Regions from separate parts of the Cupriavidus phytohabitans genome, predicted to be linked through region 2. Evidence: predicted binding sites of a transcription regulator. Region 2 holds the regulator's gene; the other holds the start of a gene.
The links. Region 2 encodes HrcA, which represses chaperone genes, less so after heat shock. Its sites were predicted from a motif close to TTAGCACTCNNNNNNNNNGAGTGCTAA; they were not measured.
Positions count from the first base shown of each region.

Region 1 (9,148 bases), on a different contig from region 2:
GCCGGCCAGCAGCGGCCGCCGCCGCGCGCTGGCGACCATCGCCGGCGCCAGCGTGATGACGCTGGTCGACCCGCTGGTGCGCGCCGGGGCGTGGGCGGCGGGCTCGGACGCCCCCGAGAAGACCGACGTGCGCATCGGCTTCATCCCGCTGACCGACTGCGCTTCAGTGGTCATGGCGTCCACGCTTGGCCTCGACAAGAAATACGGCATCAAGATCACGCCGACCAAGGAAGCCTCGTGGGCCGGCGTGCGCGACAAGCTGGTCAACGGCGAACTCGACGCCGCGCACGTGCTGTACGGCCTGATCTACGGCGTGCAGCTCGGCATCGGCGGCCCCAGGAAAGACATGGCGGTGCTGATGAGCCTGAACCACAATGGCCAGGCCATCACGCTGTCGTCGAAGCTGGCCGAAAAAGGCGTGCGCGACGGCGCCAGCCTGAAGGCGCTGATGGTCAAGGAAAAGCGCGACTACACCTTCGCGCAGACCTTCCCCACCGGCACGCATGCGATGTGGCTGTACTACTGGCTCGCTGCCAACGGCATCAACCCGATGCAGGACGCCAAGGCCATCACCGTGCCGCCGCCGCAGATGGTGGCCAACATGCGCGTGGGCAACATGGACGGCTTCTGCGTGGGCGAGCCCTGGGGCGCGCGCGCCATCGCCGACAAGATCGGCTTTACCGCCGAGACCACGCAGTCGATCTGGAAGAACCATCCGGAGAAGACGCTCGGCACCACGGCAGAATTCGTGCAGAAGTACCCCAACACCGCGCGCGCGATGGTGGCCGCGGTGCTGGAAGCATCGAAGTTCATCGATGCCTCGGCCTCCAATCGCCGCAAGACCGCCGAGACCATCGCCGCCAAGTCCTACGTCAACACCGACATGGACATCATCCTGGACCGCATGCTCGGGCGCTACAGCAACGGCCTGGGCAAGACCTGGGACGATCCCGATGCGATGAAGTTCTACCAGGACGGCAGCGCCAACTATCCGTTCCTGTCGGATGGCATGTGGTTCCTGACCCAGCACAAGCGCTGGGGCCTGCTGAAGGATCATCCCGACTACCTCGCCGTGGCCAGGCAGGTCAACCGCATCGACATCTTCAGGCAGGCCGCCACCGCGGCGCAGGTGCCCCTGCCCAAGAGCGACTTCCGCACCGCGAAGCTGATCGACGGCGTGGTCTGGGATGCCACCAAGGACCCGAAGGCATATGCCGACGGCTTCAAGATCAAGGCCGGCGCACAGAACGCTTGACCACAGGCCACCACTTCCCCACCGATCCGCAGCGCCCCTGCATAAAGGAGCCCGACGTGAATGCCATCGCCCACACCGCGCCTGAAGGCGCCAATGCCGCCAAAGTCGCCGCCACCGAGACCGACACCAAGGAACGCGCACGGCGGCGCGAGCTGGAAATCGCCGCGCAGGAACGGCGCGCACAACGCCGCGCACAACACCAGGACATGCTCGGCGCCCTGGCGCGCAAGGCCGTGCCGCCCGCACTGGGCTTTGCCCTGTTCGTGCTGGCCTGGCACGGCATCGCCACGCTGATCCCGGCGATTCCCACGCCGGGCGCAACGTGGAACGCGGCGGTGCCGCTGTTCTCCGACCCGTTCTACCGCAACGGCCCCAACGACCAGGGCATCGGCTGGAACGTGCTGGCGTCGCTGGCGCGCGTGGCCGCGGGCTTCGGCCTGGCGGCCGTGATCGGCATCCCGGCAGGCTTCCTGATCGGGCGCTTTGCGTTCCTGAACGCGATGGCGTCGCCCGTGATCAGCCTGCTGCGGCCGGTCTCGCCGCTGGCCTGGCTGCCGATCGGGCTGCTGCTGTTCAAAGCCGCCAACCCGGCAGCGATCTGGGCCATCTTCATCTGCTCGATCTGGCCGATGGTGATCAACACCGCCGTGGGCGTCACGCGCGTGCCGCAGGACTACCTGAATGTCGCGCGCGTGCTCGACCTGTCGGAGTGGAAGGTGTTCACGCGGGTACTGTTTCCCGCGGTGCTGCCCTACATGCTGACCGGCGTGCGGCTGTCGATCGGCACCGCGTGGCTGGTGATCGTCGCGGCCGAGATGCTGACCGGCGGCACCGGCATCGGCTTCTGGCTGTGGGACGAGTGGAACAACCTGAAGGTGGAGCACATCGTGATCGCGATCTTCGTGATCGGCATCATCGGGCTGATGCTCGAGCATGCTTTGCTGGCACTGGCACGGCGCTTCAGCTACGGCGCCAACTAAGAGCGAGGGAGAGACGCCATGGACAAGTTTGTCAGCATCGAGAACGTCGGACAGACCTTCAAGACGCGCAAGGGGCCGTTCGTCGCCCTGCGCGACATCAACCTGCAGATTGCCGAGGGGGAGTTCATCACGCTGATCGGGCACTCGGGCTGCGGCAAGTCAACGCTGCTGAACCTGATCGCCGGACTGGCCACGCCGACCACCGGCGCGCTGATCTGCGCCGGGCGCGAGATCGCCGGCCCCGGGCCGGAGCGCGGCGTGGTGTTCCAGAACCATTCGCTGCTGCCCTGGCTGACCTGCTTCGAGAACGTCTACCTGGGCGTGGAACGCGTGTTCGGCGCCAGCGAGAGCAAGGCCGGGCTCAAGGCGCGCACGCGCGAGACGCTGGCACTGGTGGGCCTGACGCACGCCGAGGGCAAGTACCCGCATGAGATCTCCGGCGGCATGAAGCAGCGCGTCGGCATTGCCCGCGCGCTGGCGATGGCGCCCAAGGTGCTACTGATGGATGAACCCTTCGGCGCGCTCGATGCGCTGACGCGCGCGCACCTGCAGGACGCGCTGCTAAAGATCGTCGACCAAACCCGCAGCACGGTGGTGATGGTCACGCACGATGTGGACGAGGCCGTGCTGCTCGCCGACCGCATCGTGATGATGACCAACGGCCCGGCCGCCACCATCGGCGAGATCCTCAAGGTCGACCTGCCTCGTCCGCGCGACCGCGTGGCGCTGGCCGACGACAAGGACTACCACGCCTGCCGTACCGCGGTGCTGGACTTTCTCTACCGCAAGCAGCGCAATCCCGCACTGCAGGAGGCAGCCTGAGCGTGCTCCCCGCCGTCGCGCCCGTCGGCGGCGATGGGCGCGACGGCGCTGCTCCGCTATCATGAACCCAGAACCGACTCCTCCCCACGCCGCCATGACCACGCCAGCCAACCCGTTTTCCGCCGCCCGCTATATCAAGGAGGTCGGCCGTGGCGTCAACGGCGCGCGGGCACTGCCGCGCGACGATGCCAAGATCCTGTTCGACGCGATGCTGGCCGGGCGCGTGTCCGACCTCGAGCTGGGCGCGATCCTGATGGCCTACCGCATCAAGGGCGAGGCCCCGCACGAGCTGGCCGGCATGCTCGAGGCGGCCCATGAACACTGCCAGCCGCTGCCCGCGCCGCCCGAGCGCCCGGTGGTGGTGATCCCCAGCTATAACGGCGCGCGCAAGCAGCCGAACCTGGTGCCGCTGCTGGCGCTGCTGCTGGCTCGCGAAGGCATCCCCGTACTGGTGCACGGGACGCGCGTCTTCAATGACCGCGTCACCAGCATGACCCTGTTCGGGGCGCTGGGCATTCCTTTGTGCGCCAGCACAGCCGAAGCCTCGGCACGTCTGCGCGAGACTGGCGGTGACGGGCCGCTGGCGGTGCTGCCGGTCGATGTGCTGTCACCCGGCCTGTCGCAGCTGCTGGAGCGGCGCACGGTGATCGGATTGCGCAATTCCTCGCATACCGTGGCCAAGATGCTGCAGCCGGTTGGCGAGCACACGCCGGCCGAGGCATTGCGCCTGTACAGCTATACCCACCCGGAATACCGCGAAACGCTGACCGACTATTTCTCCCACGAACCGGCCAACGTGCTGCTGGCACGTGGCACCGAGGGCGAAGTGGTCGCCGATGCGCGGCGCAACAGCCGCATCGACTGGTTGCATGAAGGGCATCAGCAGACGCTGGTCGATCCCACCGGCGGTTCGCTGGCTGAAGTACCGGAACTGCCGCCCGGCAGTGATGCCGGCCTGACGACAGCATGGATCCGGCGCGTGCTCGATGGCACCGTGCCGGTGCCGGCACCGATCGCCACACAGGTCGAAGCCATCCGCGAGTGCCTTAAGCTGGGCACCCGCGTCACCTGGGCCAGTCCGGTCTGAGCCAGGCGGCTCAGGGCTTGCGCGCTGGCAGCGGGATGCGCTCGCGCTCGTCGCCCGGCACGCGCGGGAACTGGTCGTCCTCCCAGAGTTTGGCGGCAGCCTCGATGGCCTCCTTGCTGCTGGCCACGAAATTCCAGTAGATAAAGCGGCGGCCGTCGGTGGCATCGCCGCCCAGCAGCATCACGCGCGATGGCGCCGTCGCCATCAGCGTGGCCGGCTGCCCGGGCGTCAGCACCACCATGTGCTCGGCCGGCAGCGGCTCGCCGTCCAGGGACACCGCGCCGTCCACCGGGTAAATGCCGCGTTCCGCATGCTCGGCCGGAATTTCTACGCTCGCGCCGGCGTCCAGTTTGATCGCCACGTACAGGGTGCGGCTGAAGACCTTGACCGGCGAAGTCTTGCCGAAGGCATCGCCGGCGATCACCACCATGCGCACCCCTGGCCGCTCGACGCGCGGCAGCGTTGCCGCAGGATGGTGGGAGAAGGACGGTTCGTCGGTTTCGTGCGACTTCGGCAATGCCACCCATGTCTGGATGCCGTGCAGGCGCGCGCCTTCGGCTCGGACGTGATCGGGCGAGCGCTCCGAATGGACGATGCCGTGGCCGGCGGTCATCCAGTTGACGTCGCCCGGCCGGATCGCCTGCTCGCTGCCGAGGCTGTCGCGGTGAATGATCTCGCCTTCGAACAGGTAGGTGACAGTCGCCAGCCCGATATGCGGATGCGGACGTACATCGGCACCCTCTCCCGGCGGCATCTGCACCGGCCCCATATGGTCGAAGAAGATAAACGGCCCGACCGTCTGGGTCGCAGCGGCCGGCAGCAGGCGGCGCACGGTGAAATCGCCCAGGTCGCGCACATGCGGCTTCAGCAAGTGTTCGATAGCAGACATAACTCCTCCAGTGTGAGAGAGGCTCGCAAGCATGCCAGCTTGCCGCCGCTTGCGTCGAGTGTAGGCGCTGGCGAAACGAAGCATTCCATTCGCATGCAGAACCGGCGGCCGCACACGGGCTCTAATCAGAGGTGTGCCAAGCCTCGGGTGTCCCTGACGCCGCTTCATAGCTCGTCAGCTATGTAATATGTAAAGTCGATCGAAGGGAACTATCAAGGCCATTGGGACTCCAATTAGCACTCACCCGGTTGGAGTGCTAAGATGTGTTTCAGTGCCGCCGCCGCTCCCTCTCCCATAAGGAAGCGCGGGGCATGACCCGGCAATCCAACCGCCGGATGCGAAAGGAGCGATTGAGTGAACGCAGTCTTGTCTGCCGACCAAACCCTGACGACTACCCGTCTGCCGACGGCGCCCCATAGCGGGAGCAGCTTTGCGCTGACCTTCCCGGCGACCGTGGGCAATCTCGACAGCTATATCCAGGCTGTCCACCGGATTCCGTTGCTGACCGCGGAGGAAGAGCAGCGCCTGGCGCGCGATCTGCGCGATAACGATTCCGTCGATGCCGCCCGCCAGCTGGTGATGTCTCACCTGCGCCTGGTGGTGTCGATCGCCCGGCAGTACCTGGGCTATGGCCTGCCGCATGCCGACCTGATCCAGGAAGGCAATATCGGCCTGATGAAGGCTGTGAAGCGCTTCGATCCCGAGCAAGGCGTACGCCTGGTCTCGTATGCGATGCACTGGATCAAGGCCGAGATCCACGAGTACGTGCTGAAGAACTGGCGCATGGTCAAGGTGGCGACCACCAAGGCCCAGCGCAAGCTGTTCTTCAACCTGCGCAGCCACAAGCAGGGTTCGCACACGTTCACGCCGGAGCAGGTCGAGGCCGTCGCGCGCGAGCTGAACGTGAAGCCGGAAGAAGTGATGGAGATGGAAACCCGCCTGTCGGGCGGCGACCTCGCGCTGGAAGGCCAGGTCGACGACGGCGAAGAGGAATTCGCCCCCATCGCCTACCTGGCGGACAACCACAACGAGCCGACGCGCGTGCTGGAAGCCAAGCGCCAGGACCGCATGCAGGTCGAGGGCCTGGAAGAAGCGCTGGGCCGGCTGGACGAGCGCAGCCGCCGCATCATCGAGGCACGCTGGCTGAACGTGTCCGACGACGGCTCGGGCGGCGCCACGCTGCATGAGCTGGCCGCCGAGTTCGGCGTCTCGGCGGAGCGCATCCGCCAGATCGAAGCCGCGGCGATGAAGAAGATGAAAGGGGCGCTGCAGGCCTTTGCCTGATCCGGGGCACCCATGCAAAAAGCCGGTCCAGCAGGACCGGCTTTTTTTCGTCTTGGCCACCTCGGTGCGACGTTATGCCGCACCGCGCGGATACCTGAGGCGTCAGGAAAGCAGCTGCTTCAGGTCGTGCGCGATCGGCTCGGGCCCCTGGCCGTGGCGGATGAACAGCCGCAACCGACCCTCCGGATCGAACACATAGCTGCCGGCCGAGTGATCCACCGTGTAGTTGTTGGGCGAGCTGCCCGGCACCTTGGCGTAGAACACCTTGAAGTCCTTGGCCAGCTTCTGCAGCGCGGCGTCGTCGGCCGGGCGCAGCCCCAGGAAGCGCGGGTCGAACGCCGGCACGTACTGCGCCAGCAGCGCCTGCGTGTCGCGCTCCGGATCGACAGTGACGAACAGCACCTGGACACGGTCGGCATCCGGACCCAGCTGCTCCATCACTGCCTTGAGCTCGGCCATGGTGGTCGGGCACACGTCCGGACAATGGGTGTAGCCGAAGAACATCACCACCGCCTTGCCCTTGAAGTCGGCAATGGTGCGGACCTTGCCGTTGTGGTCAGGAAGCGAGAAATCCTTGCCGAAGTCCGCGGCGCCGCTGATGTCGACATTGCGGAACGATGCCTTCTGCTGCCCGCAGGCGGCCAGCGCCAGCGCGAGCGCGGCGAGCAGGGAAAAGCGGCGGAAGGCGGCGAACAGGCCGGAAGCGGGTCTGGGCATGCGCGAAAGCTTGTGGGTAGCGGTCAGCAGTGGAAACGTCGGCGAAAGCACCCAGTATCGCCGATGGCGCCGCAGCGCCGCGCCGGCCGCGACAAGATGCCGCAGCCCGCAGCGTGGCAAGGCAGGTCAGACCTGCGGCACGAACTTGAAGTAATGGTCGACCAGCAGCGCCGCGAACAGCAGCGACAGGTACAGGATCGAGAAGCGGAAGGTGCGTTGCGCCAGCTCGTCCGAGTAGTTGCGGTACATCTTCCACGCGTAGGCCAGGAAGCCGCCGCCCAGCGCCAGCGCGGCCGCCAGGTAGATGTAGCCGCTCATGCCGTAGACGAACGGCAGCAGCGTCGCCGCGATCATGATCAGCGTGTACAGCAGGATATGCAGCAGCGTGTAGCGCTCGCCGTGGGTCACGGGCAGCATCGGCAGGCCCGACTTGGCGTAGTCGGCGCGGCGGTACAGCGCCAGCGCCCAGAAGTGCGGCGGCGTCCACGTGAAGATGATCAGCACCAGGAACCAGGCCTCGGCCGGCACCTCGCCGGCAACGGCGGCCCAGCCCAGCGCCGGCGGCATCGCGCCCGACAGCCCGCCGATGACGATGTTCTGCGGCGTGGCCGGCTTGAGCAGGATCGTGTAGACCACCGCATAGCCCAGGAACGTGGCAAAGGTCAGCCACATCGTCAGGTCGTTGGCGAACTCGTGCAGCATCCACATGCCCGCGCCGCCCAGGATCGCGGAGAACACCAGCGTCTGTGCCGTGGTGATCTCACCCGTGGCGGACGGGCGCCAGGCGGTGCGGCGCATCAGCGCGTCGATCTTCTGCTCGACCAGGCAGTTGATGGCGAAGGCGGCGCCGGCAAGCAGCCAGATGCCGGCGGCACCGCCGATCAGCACGCGCCACGGAACCATGCCGGGCGTGGCCAGGAACATGCCGATGATGGCGCAGAAGACTGCCAGCTGCGTCACGCGCGGCTTGGTCAGGGCGGCATATTGTCGGGACAGGTGCCGTATCCGGCTCAGCTTGCCCAGCGAATGGGGGTGTGTAGCGGTAACCACGGAAGGGGTCTTGTCTTTCATGTGGCGCGGGCAGCGTTCGGCACAGGGGCGGGAGCGCGGGCAGCCCGGGTCGCGAGCCCTATATTGTAGTGGAGGCGGACCAGCAGCAGCAGGAGCACCGCCGCGCCGCCGTTATGGGCGACCGCGGCGACAAGGGGCCAGTCGAACACGATATTGGACATCCCGGTCGCGAGTTGCAGCACCAGCATGCCGAGCAGCCAGCCTGCCTGCCGGTGCAGCCCCTCCAGCCGGCGCGCACGCAAGCCGAACCACGCCAGGTAGCCCAGCACCACGAATGCGAAGCCCCGGTGCACCCAGTGGATCGCCACCAGCGCCGCGTGCGGGATGTAGTCCCCATCGGCCGTCATGCCAAGCTGGCGCCACAGCGTGAAGCCGTGCCGGAAATCCATCTCGGGCACCAGCTGCCCGTTGCACAGCGGGAAATCCGTGCAGGCAAGCACCGCATAGTTGGTGCTGACCCAGCCGCCCAGGAAGATCTGGACCGCCAGCAGCAGCAGGCCGATGCGCACCGGCCAGTGCAGCCGCACCGCCTGGGTCGCGACCGGGTGCGGCGGGTCGCTGCGCGAGCCCAGCCGGATCAGCGCCGCCAGCAGGCCCATGCCCAGCATCAAATGCGTGACCACGATGATCGGCTGCAGCTTCATGGTCACGGTGAACGCGCCGAACGCACCTTGCACGCACACCAGCACCAGCACGCCGGTGGCGAACCACGGCGACTGCTTCAGCTCGCGGCGCTTGACCCAGGCCAGCACCATCAGCGCGATGATCAGCACGCCCACTGCCATGGCGAAGTAGCGATGGATCATCTCGATCCACGCCTTCATCAGCGTCACCGGGCCGCTGGGCAGCGCGGTCTCGGCCGCATGGATCGGCTCCATCGCGGCGTGCGGGTTGGAGTGGCCGTAGCAGCCCGGCCAGTCCGGGCAGCCCAGGCCGGAGTCGGTCAGCCGCGTGAAGCTGCCGAACATGATCAGGTCCAGCGTCAGGAACGCGGTGATCCAGACCAGCTTGCGGTACTTGTTGCGATCGCCCTTGACCAGCAC
Region 1 covers NZ_JAGIQB010000018.1:70,678-79,825, reverse strand. The annotation lists gene J8I34_RS14770 (CmpA/NrtA family ABC transporter substrate-binding protein) at 1-1,255, shown strand, start outside; gene ntrB (nitrate ABC transporter permease) at 1,312-2,235, shown strand; gene J8I34_RS14760 (ABC transporter ATP-binding protein) at 2,254-3,057, shown strand; gene ybiB (DNA-binding protein YbiB) at 3,152-4,144, shown strand; gene J8I34_RS14750 (pirin family protein) at 4,155-5,033, opposite strand; gene rpoH (RNA polymerase sigma factor RpoH) at 5,388-6,317, shown strand; gene J8I34_RS14740 (SCO family protein) at 6,420-7,034, opposite strand; gene cyoE (heme o synthase) at 7,161-8,105, opposite strand; gene J8I34_RS14730 (COX15/CtaA family protein) at 8,102-9,148, opposite strand, start outside.
Region 1: a site for HrcA is predicted at 5,267-5,293, ahead of rpoH (RNA polymerase sigma factor RpoH). Genes of this name have one in related genera too.

Region 2 (9,148 bases):
ACCGGATCCCCGATACGCTGGAAGTCAGCGCGTCGAGCGAAATGCAGGCGCCGGTACGGCTGGTGCTGTGGCGCGAGGTATCCGGACCCGCCATGGTCAACCTGCGCCGCGGCGAACACCGCGCCATCCGCTACACCGCGACCCTGCCGCCGCAATTGCGCGGCCAGGTGCGGCTGGATGCGACCGGCATCGACGCCGCGCCGGTGCTGGTCACGCTGAACCGGCTGCCACAGCCGGGCGAGGCGGTCACCGCCGCCCCGCCCGCGGTAGCCGCTACGCCGGGGTCGGCCGGCGAAGCCGCGGAGGCGACCCCGGTTCCCGTCACGCCGGTGACCAGCGCAAGCGCCACCGCCCCGGCGCCGGCGGACCTGCGCGACAGCGCGCGCCTGTCGTTCTACGATCCGATGTACTTCACCGTCGGCGCGCACGATGGCGCCAACGCGAAGTTCCAGTTCAGCTTCAAGTACCGGATCTTCCAGGGCGAAGACCCGGCATCCAAAAGCCTGTTCGACAACCTCTATCTCGGCTTCACCCAGTTCTCGCTGTGGGACCTGTCGGAACAGTCCAAGCCGTTCCGCGATACCAACTACCGGCCGAGCCTGTTTTACTACCTGTCGGACACCGGCGTGCGCAATCGGGCCATCAGCCGGCTGTCGCTGGCCGCCGGCGTGGAGCACGAATCCAACGGCCGCAGCGGCGACGAGTCGCGCAGCATCAACACCGTGTTCGTCAAGCCGACGTTCTACTTCGGCGACCAGAACGACTGGCACTGGCGCGTCGCGCCCAAGCTCTATGCCTACGTGGAAAAGGGCGACAACCCGGACATCGCCCACTACCGTGGCTATATGGACCTGGGCATCGCCTATGGGCGTCCGGATTCCTGGGAGTTCTCCGCCACGCTGCGCAAGGGCACACGCAAGTGGTACGGCAGCGTCGATGCGCAGGTCACCTATCCGTTGGCGCGGCTGCTGCCGGGCACCGCGGGTTACCTGATGGCGGGTTACTTCGTCGGCTACGGCGAAAGCCTGCTCGACTACAACCACAAGCTGCCCTGGCAGTTCCGCATCGGCTACGCGCTGTCGCGCTAATGCCCCTGCCGCCGCTGGCTTGCCAGTTCAGCCCGCCAGCGGCTTGCCGTCCGCCTTCAGCCGTGCATTGGCGACGGCGGCAGCAAACTGGCCGTGGCCATGCCAGCCGGTGGCACGGCCCAGCTTCTTGCCGCTCTGGAAGAACATGAACACCGGGATGCCGTGCAGGCCGAAGCGTTTGCCCAGCGCGGGATGCGCATAGACGTTGGCGTGCAGCCAGTGCAGGCCAAGCGCCCGGATCGGCTCGGGATTGGCGAGCATGGCCTTCTTTGCCATCTCGCAATTGAAGCAATCCACGCCCCAGAAGAACACGCACACCAGCGCATCGCCGGCCTGAGCAATCGCGGCGTCGATGCTCGCATCGTCGACCTGGCGCATGCCGAAGGCCTCGAAGGCGCGGTGGTCGAGGTGTGGTGCCGCGGCCTGGCCCGCGGATGACACGCCGGCGGGCGATTCGCCTGACATGGGTTGGCTCCCGCAAAGGCAAAAAAAGCAAAACGCCCGGGCCTGAATGGCACCGGGCGCAACGTCAGCAGCCAAGAGCAGTCCGGCTTACTTCGGTGCCGCCACCGTCACCAGCGCCGGGCGCAGCACGCGGTCGGCAATGGTGTAGCCGCGCTGCAGCACGGTGACGACGGTGTTGGGTTCCTGGTCGGCCGGCACCATCGAGATGGCCTGGTGGCGGTGCGGGTCGAACTTCTCGCCGACCGGGTTCAGTTCCACGATCTTGCCGCGCTCGAACGCGGCAGCCAGCTGGCGCGCGGTCAGTTCGACGCCTTCGCGCAGCTTGGCGATGTCGCCGGAGCCGTCAGCCAGCGCGGCCTGCAGGCTGTCCATCACCGGCAGCAGGTTGTCGGCGAAGTTCTCGATGGCGAATTTGTGGGCCTTGGTGACGTCTTCCTGCGCCCGGCGGCGGATGTTCTCGCCTTCCGCGACCGCGCGCATGTACAGGTCGTAATGCTCACGCGCCTTGGCTTCCAGGGCGGCCAGCTGGGCCGCCACGTCTTCCACGGCGGCAGCCTCCGGCGCAGCGTTCTCCTGCGCGGCGGCAGTGCTGGCTTCGTCGTTGGGCGTCGGGGTGGATGGCGTCTGCTTCTGTTCTTCCATGTCGGTCCGTATCAATGCATTGGCGCGGCCGTCCGTGGGCACGGCCGCGGTGGGTCAATCGGCGTGTTTAGCGGCAATTGGTGGCATCGCGCCGGATTTCAAGAGTGGCGCCGGCGAGACGCTGAAACAAGCGGTTACAAAGGCGGGAGTTATGCAATTGAGGCCTTATTGCCTTGCTGCACTGCACTCACTAACATTCACAAGAAGAAAAATGACAAAAATGCCGGGAGCCGGAGATGGTTCATTTTTGTGCCTCTTCCGAAAGGTTGGCCATGCACAAGCTGCCAGTCGTGACGCTCTGCCTCGTGGCCGCCCTGGCGGTCATGACCGCCTTTATCTGCCTGTCCGGCGCCTTCACGCCGCGCGATACCGAGTATGGCAGTGGCAAGGCGGTGTTCAAGCACTACATCATTCCTATCGTCAGCCAGGAAGTCTCGCAGGAATAGGCGCCCGCGCAACTTTCCGGCACACACGCCCGCACCGCGGCGGCCCCGGCATCCTGCCGGCGCCGCCGCGTGTCATTCCTGCCCTCGTCAGTGCCGGAAATCATCGATGCGGCGGCGGTCGCGCTTGGTCGGGCGGCCCTGCAACTGCGCGGCGGGCTCCGGCTGCAGGCGGCGGCGCTCTGCCTCGGCCTGCCGGCGCGCCTGGCTGTCGACGCTTTCTTCATACAGCGTCTGCGCCACCGGTGCAGGGCCGCGCGCCGGGGCAATGCCCTTCACCTGCAGTTCCCAGCGCTGCTGGTGTGCCTCGAGCGCGACCTTGTCGCCTGGCCGCACTTCGCGCGAGTTCTTGACCAGTTGACCGTTGACGGTCACCTTGCCGCGCTCCACCGCCTCGGCCGCAAGCGAGCGCGTCTTGAAGAAGCGCGCGCACCATAGCCATTTGTCGATGCGCTGGCGCGCATGCGCTTCGAAATCCACGTTCATGCTGCGGCTCCCCGGGTCTGCGCGCGCGCGCGGCGCGCTTCCAGTTCATGCGGGTGCGGCGATTTGAGCGGCCATCCCTGCAGATGCTGCAGGGCAATCTCCGCCATCGCGGCCACCCACGGCGCGGAGTCGTTCATGCAAGGAATAAAGTGGAAATCCTTGCCGCCCGCGACCTTGAATTCGGTCTGCCCTTCCATCGCGATTTCCTCCAGCGTCTCGATGCAGTCCGCCGGGAAGCCCGGGCAGAACACGTCGACCCGGCCGGCGCCGACCTTGCCGAGCTCCGCCAGCGTCGGGGCGGTGTACGGCTGCAGCCACTCCGCCTTGCCGAAACGAGACTGGAACGTCACCTGATACTGTCCCGGCTGCAAGCCCAGCGCGTCGCCAAGCAGCCGCCCCGTCTTCAGGCACTCGCAGTGATACGGGTCGCCCAGCTCGAGCGTGCGCCGCGGCACGCCGTGGAACGACAGGATCAGCTTGTCGCCGCGCGCGAAGTCGGGCATGCCATGCCGTGACCAGTAGCCGCCGACCTGCTGGTGCAGCGCCGAGATATAAGCCGGATGGTCATGGAAATGTTTGACCAGCCGCAGCTCGGGCTGGTTGCGCCATTGGGCCAGCACGCGGAAGACCTCGTCAAACGCGGTCGCGGTAGTGGTGCCCGAGTACTGCGGGTACATCGGCAGCACCAGCACCTGTTCGCAGCCCTGGCGGCGCAGCGCCTCCATGACCGAGGCGATCGACGGGTTGCCGTAGCGCATGGCGCACGCCACCGTCACCTCGTGGCCGTTCTGGTTCAGCAGCCGTTGCAGCGCATGCGCCTGGCGCTCGCTGTAGACCAGCAGCGGCGAACCGGTCATGTGCGCCTCGCGCAGCCAGATCGACTCGTACTTCAGCGCCGACGCACGCGAGCGCAGCGGCAGGATCACGCCATGCAGCAGCGGCAGCCAGGCTGCACGCGGGATCTCGACCACGCGCGGGTCGGACAGGAATTCCTTCAGGTAACGCCCCACCGCCTTGGGCGTGGGCGCATCCGGGGTCCCCAGGTTGACCAGCAGGAGCGCCGTGCGTGGCGCCTGACCGTGCTGGTAGACCGGTTCAGGTGAAAACGTCATGTCGCTTCCGGGTTGGGGCACTGCCGGGAGCGCGCCATGGCGGCGCGCCGGCGCTGGCGGCGCTCGGTAGGAATGGGGCAGCTTGTCAGACCGGCCAGCCGCGTCACTGGTTCTGGCTCAGTGCGCTGGACAGCAGCCGCGCGGTGATGTCGACGATCGGGATCACGCGCTCATACGCCATGCGTGTCGGGCCGATCACGCCGAGGGTGCCGACGATCTGCCCGTCGACCTCATACGGCGCGGTGATGACCGCCATGTCTTCCAGCGGCACCAGCTGGCTTTCGCCGCCGATGAAGATCTGCACGCCCTGCGCGTGGCTGGAGACGTCGAGCAGCTGCAGCAGGCTGGTCTTGTGCTCGAACACGTCGAACAGACGGCGCAGCTTGTCCATGCTGGAAGACAGGTCTTCCACTTCCAGCAGCTTGCGCTCGCCGCTGATATAGACGTGGTCGTCTTCCTCGTCCTCGGCCACGCTGCCGGCCTCGACCGCAGCCTGCATCAGCTGCGACATGTCGCGGCGCAGGTCCTGCAGCTCGAGGCGCAGGTGGCCGCGCACGGTGTCGAAGCTCATGCCGGCGTAGTGCGAGTTGAAGTAGTTGGCCGCCTCGATCAGCTGGGCCGGGGTGTATGACAGCTCGGTCTGGATGATCCGGTTCTGCACATCGCCCTCGGGACTGACAATGATCAGCAGGATGCGCTTGTCGGACAGGCGCATGAATTCGATCTGCCGGAACGCCTGCGCGCGCCGGGGCGTCATCACGACGCCGGCGAAGTGCGACAGGTTGGACAGCGTGCGTGCTGCCGTCGTGATCATGCGCTGCGGCCCCAGCTGCTGGGCGCCAAGCTGGCCCTGGATCTGGCCGGTCAGCTCGGCCAGGTCGGCGTTGTGCTCCAGCGGCTTGGCCGTCAGCATGGAATCGACGAACAGCCGGTACCCGCGCGGCGTCGGGATGCGGCCGGCCGACGTGTGCGGGCTGGCGATAAAGCCCATTTCTTCCAGGTCGGACATCACATTGCGGATGGTCGCGGGCGACAGGTCCAGCCCCGAGTACTTCGACAGGGTGCGGGACCCGACCGGCTGGCCTTCGGCGATGTAGCGCTCGATCAGGGTCTTGAGCAGCGTTTTGGAACGTTCATCCATGATGTCCCGATTTTACGCAAGTTTTAGACCTTCTGGCGCTCCGCCTGGGTTGCGGCGGCGCCGCCTGCTGGCAACGTCAGCGGCGGTATGGTCTAATCCCGGCATGTCCGCGCCCCAGAGAGCCAGCGCCTTGCGCACTTCGTTCAACACCGTCGCCCTGGTGGGCCGCTACTCGACTGCCGGCATCGAAGGACCGCTGGAGGAAATCGCCTCTTATATCCTGCGCAACGGCCAGGATGTGGTGTTCGAGCGCGAGACCGCGCTGGCCACCGGGCTGACCGCCTACCCTGCCCTGTCGGCCGAGGAAATCGGCCAGCACGCCGACGTGGCGGTGGTGCTGGGCGGCGACGGCACACTGCTGGGCATCGCCCGCCAGCTGGCGGGCTACGACGTGCCGCTGATCGGGGTCAACCACGGGCGGCTCGGCTTCATGACCGACATCGCGCTGGAAGAAGTGCACACGGTGCTGCCCGACATGCTCGACGGCCGCTACGAGGCCGAGAACCGGCTGCTGCTCGAGTCGCGCGTGGTACGCGACGACAGCGTCATTTTTTCCGCGCTGGCGCTGAACGACGTGGTGGTGAACCGCTCTGGCATTTCCGGCATGGTCGAGCTGGCGGTGTCCGTGGACGGCTACTTTATGTACAACCAGCGTTCGGACGGCCTGATCGTGTCGACCGCGACCGGCTCGACCGCCTACGCGCTGTCCGCCGGCGGCCCGATCCTGCATCCGACGCTGTCGGGCGTGGTGCTGGTGCCGATCGCCCCGCACGCGCTGTCGAACCGGCCTATCGTGCTGCCGCACGATGCCGAGGTCACCATCGAGGTCGCCAGCGCGCGCGACGCCAGCGTCAACTTCGACATGCAGTCGCTGACGTCTCTGCTGCCCGGCGACCGCATCGTGGTGCGGCGCTCGGAGAAGAGCATCAACCTGCTGCACCCGGTGGGCTACAACTACTACGCCACGCTGCGCAAGAAGCTGCACTGGCACGAGTACCCGTCCGAAGACAACCGCCTCTGAGCCGCCCCCAGAGCCCGAGCTAGCCACCCCATCCGACGCCAGCCCGCCCTTCCGGACCGATCCTACTTCCCGCCACGATGCTGCGCAGCCTGTCCATCCGCGATTTCGTCATCGTCGACACGCTCGACCTGGATTTCACCTCCGGCTTCACCGTCTTTACCGGCGAGACCGGCGCCGGCAAGTCGATCCTGATCGACGCCCTGGCCCTGGTGCTGGGCGAGCGTGCTGACGCCGGCATCGTACGCGAAGGCGCCGCGCGCGCCAGCATCAGCGCCACCTTCTCGACCCACCCGGCGCTGGACGCCTGGCTGGCCGAGCGCGAACTCAACGCCGAGGACGATGACGGCGCCGGCTCGGTGCTGCTGCGCCGCACGGTCGATGCCGGCGGCCGCAGCAAGGCCTTTATCAACGGCGCCGCTGCCACGCTGGCGCAGTTGCGCGAAGTGGGCGACCAGCTGGTCGACATCCACGGGCAGCACGCACACCAGTTGCTGCTGCGCCCGGATGCGCAGCGCCTGCTGTTCGACGCCCACGCCGGGCTGACCCAGCAGGCCGGCGCGGTGGCCGAGGCCTGGCGCGCGTGGCGCGCCTGCGTGCGCCAGCGCGAGGCCGTCGAGCACCAGTCGCGCGAGATGCAGCTCGAACGGGAGCGGCTGGAGTGGCAGGTGGGCGAGCTCGACAAGCTCAACCCGCAGCCTGGCGAATGGGAAGAGATCCAGGCCGAGTACAACCGCCTGTCGCACGCCGCCGGGCTGATCGACGGCAGCCGCGCGGCGCTGGACGCGCTGTCCGAGGCCGACGGCTCGGTACTGTCGGCGCTGAACACGATCGTGCACCGGCTGCAGCAGCTGGCCGACGTCGACCCGGCGCTGCGCGACGTGCTGGCCGCGCTCGAGCCGGCCCAGGTGCAGGCCGAGGAAGCCGCGCACTCGCTGACCCGCTACGTCGACCGGCTCGAACTGGATCCGGAACGGCTGCAGGCCGTCGAGGAACGCATGCAGGCGCTGCACGCCACCGCGCGCAAGTACCGCCTGCCTCCCGAGCAGCTGCCCGATGAGCTGCTGGCGCGCCGCCAGCAGCTCGACGACCTGCAGGCCGCGCAGGACCTGAACAAGGTGATGGCGCGCGAAGCCGCTGCCAAGGCCGCCTACCTGACGCTGGCGCAACACCTGAGCCATGCGCGCTCGCAGGCGGCGCAGGCGCTGTCGGCCGCGGTCACCGACGCCATGCAGGGCCTGTCGATGGCGGGCGGCAGCTTCGTCGCCGCGCTGAACACGCTGGAAGAAGGCCAGAGCTACGGCCTGGAGCAGGTCGAGTTCCTGGTGGCCGGCCATGCCGGCGTCAGCGCGCGGCCGCTGGCGCGCGTCGCCTCCGGCGGCGAGCTGGCGCGCATCAGCCTGGCGATCTCCGTGATCACCAGCGAGGCCTCGCCCACGCCGACGCTGATCTTCGACGAAGTCGACACCGGCATCGGCGGCGCCGTCGCCGAAGTGGTCGGCCGGCGCTTGCAGGAACTGGGCCGCGCGCGCCAGGTGCTGTGCGTGACCCACTTGCCGCAGGTCGCCGCGCAGGCCGGCACGCACCTGCTCGTCAGCAAGGAAACCACCGATGGCGGCGATGGCTCGGTCACGCGTTCGCGCATCCGCATGCTCGACCCGGCCGGGCGCGTGGTCGAGACCGCGCGCATGCTGGGCGGCGCCACCGTCACCGCGACCACGTTGCAGCATGCCGAAGAGATGCTGGCGCAAGGCGCCGAAGCCCAGGCCGGCGCCGCGGTGCGCGGCACGGCAAAGGAAAGCCGGCGCGGCCGCCGCGCCGCCGGCTGACGCCTCCCGCGCCTCGCACGTCGCGCCCGCATCGGCCTACCGAACCAACTTTCACAGGAGTCCCACCATGACCCGCCACGCGCCGCCGGCAGGCCGCCGCCACCGCCCCTTGCGCGCCGTACTGGCCCTGGCCACCGCGGCCACGGCAGCACTGCTGGCACTGTCCGCTTGCCAGGCGCAGTCCGGGGCCTCTGCCCCGCCGCCCGGCAGCATCACTGACGACCGCGCGCTCGGCGACATCATGGTCAAGTTCAAGCCGCCCGCGGTCGACATGTCCGAGGATGCCGGCAAGCTGCTCGCCGGGATCAAGGGTCCGATCCGCTACGTGGTCAAGCGCCCCATGTCGGGTGGAGTCTGGCTGGTCACGGCGATCTCCGCCGCGCCCGGCACCACGCTCGACCAGGCGGTCGATACGCTGCGCGCAACCCCGCGCATCGAGACCGCCGAACCGGACCGGCTGATCCAGCCCAACCGCACCATGCCGACCAGCAGGGACATGCCCAAGAGCTGAGCCGGCGCCCCGCCTTGTCCGCAAGCGGCGGGTTCTAGACCTTCGGCAGGCCTTGCGCAACCGCGGCGGATCGTATTCCCTACATAACACCCCCTTGCGCGGCCCATGCCTCGCAGAGTGCACCTGGAGGAATACATGCCGCATCCCGCGCAGTCTGTCTTCCGTCGCTGCATCCCGGTTTATCGATGGCGGGCATCCGTGATCGCCATCGCCGCAATGTGCGCCGCGGCACCCACCAACGCGGCATTCGCGGCCAGCGCCTCCACCGCGGCATCCACCGCGGCATCCACATACACCGGCCAGATCATCGTGCGCTGGCGCGATGGCACGGCCTCCATCGTCACGCCTGACGCCGCCAGCAAGGCACCGGCCGCGTCGACCGAGCCGGCGCAGGCAACAAGCCGGCTGCAGCA
Region 2 covers NZ_JAGIQB010000016.1:87,692-96,839, forward strand. The annotation lists gene J8I34_RS13560 (phospholipase A) at 1-1,088, shown strand, start outside; gene J8I34_RS13565 (thioredoxin family protein) at 1,116-1,553, opposite strand; gene grpE (nucleotide exchange factor GrpE) at 1,641-2,195, opposite strand; gene J8I34_RS13575 (hypothetical protein) at 2,468-2,641, shown strand; gene J8I34_RS13580 (RNA-binding S4 domain-containing protein) at 2,729-3,124, opposite strand; gene hemH (ferrochelatase) at 3,121-4,236, opposite strand; gene hrcA (heat-inducible transcriptional repressor HrcA) at 4,340-5,377, opposite strand; gene J8I34_RS13595 (NAD kinase) at 5,481-6,398, shown strand; gene recN (DNA repair protein RecN) at 6,476-8,224, shown strand; gene J8I34_RS13605 (hypothetical protein) at 8,292-8,735, shown strand; gene J8I34_RS13610 (rhombosortase-dependent MprA family serine protease) at 8,871-9,148, shown strand, end outside.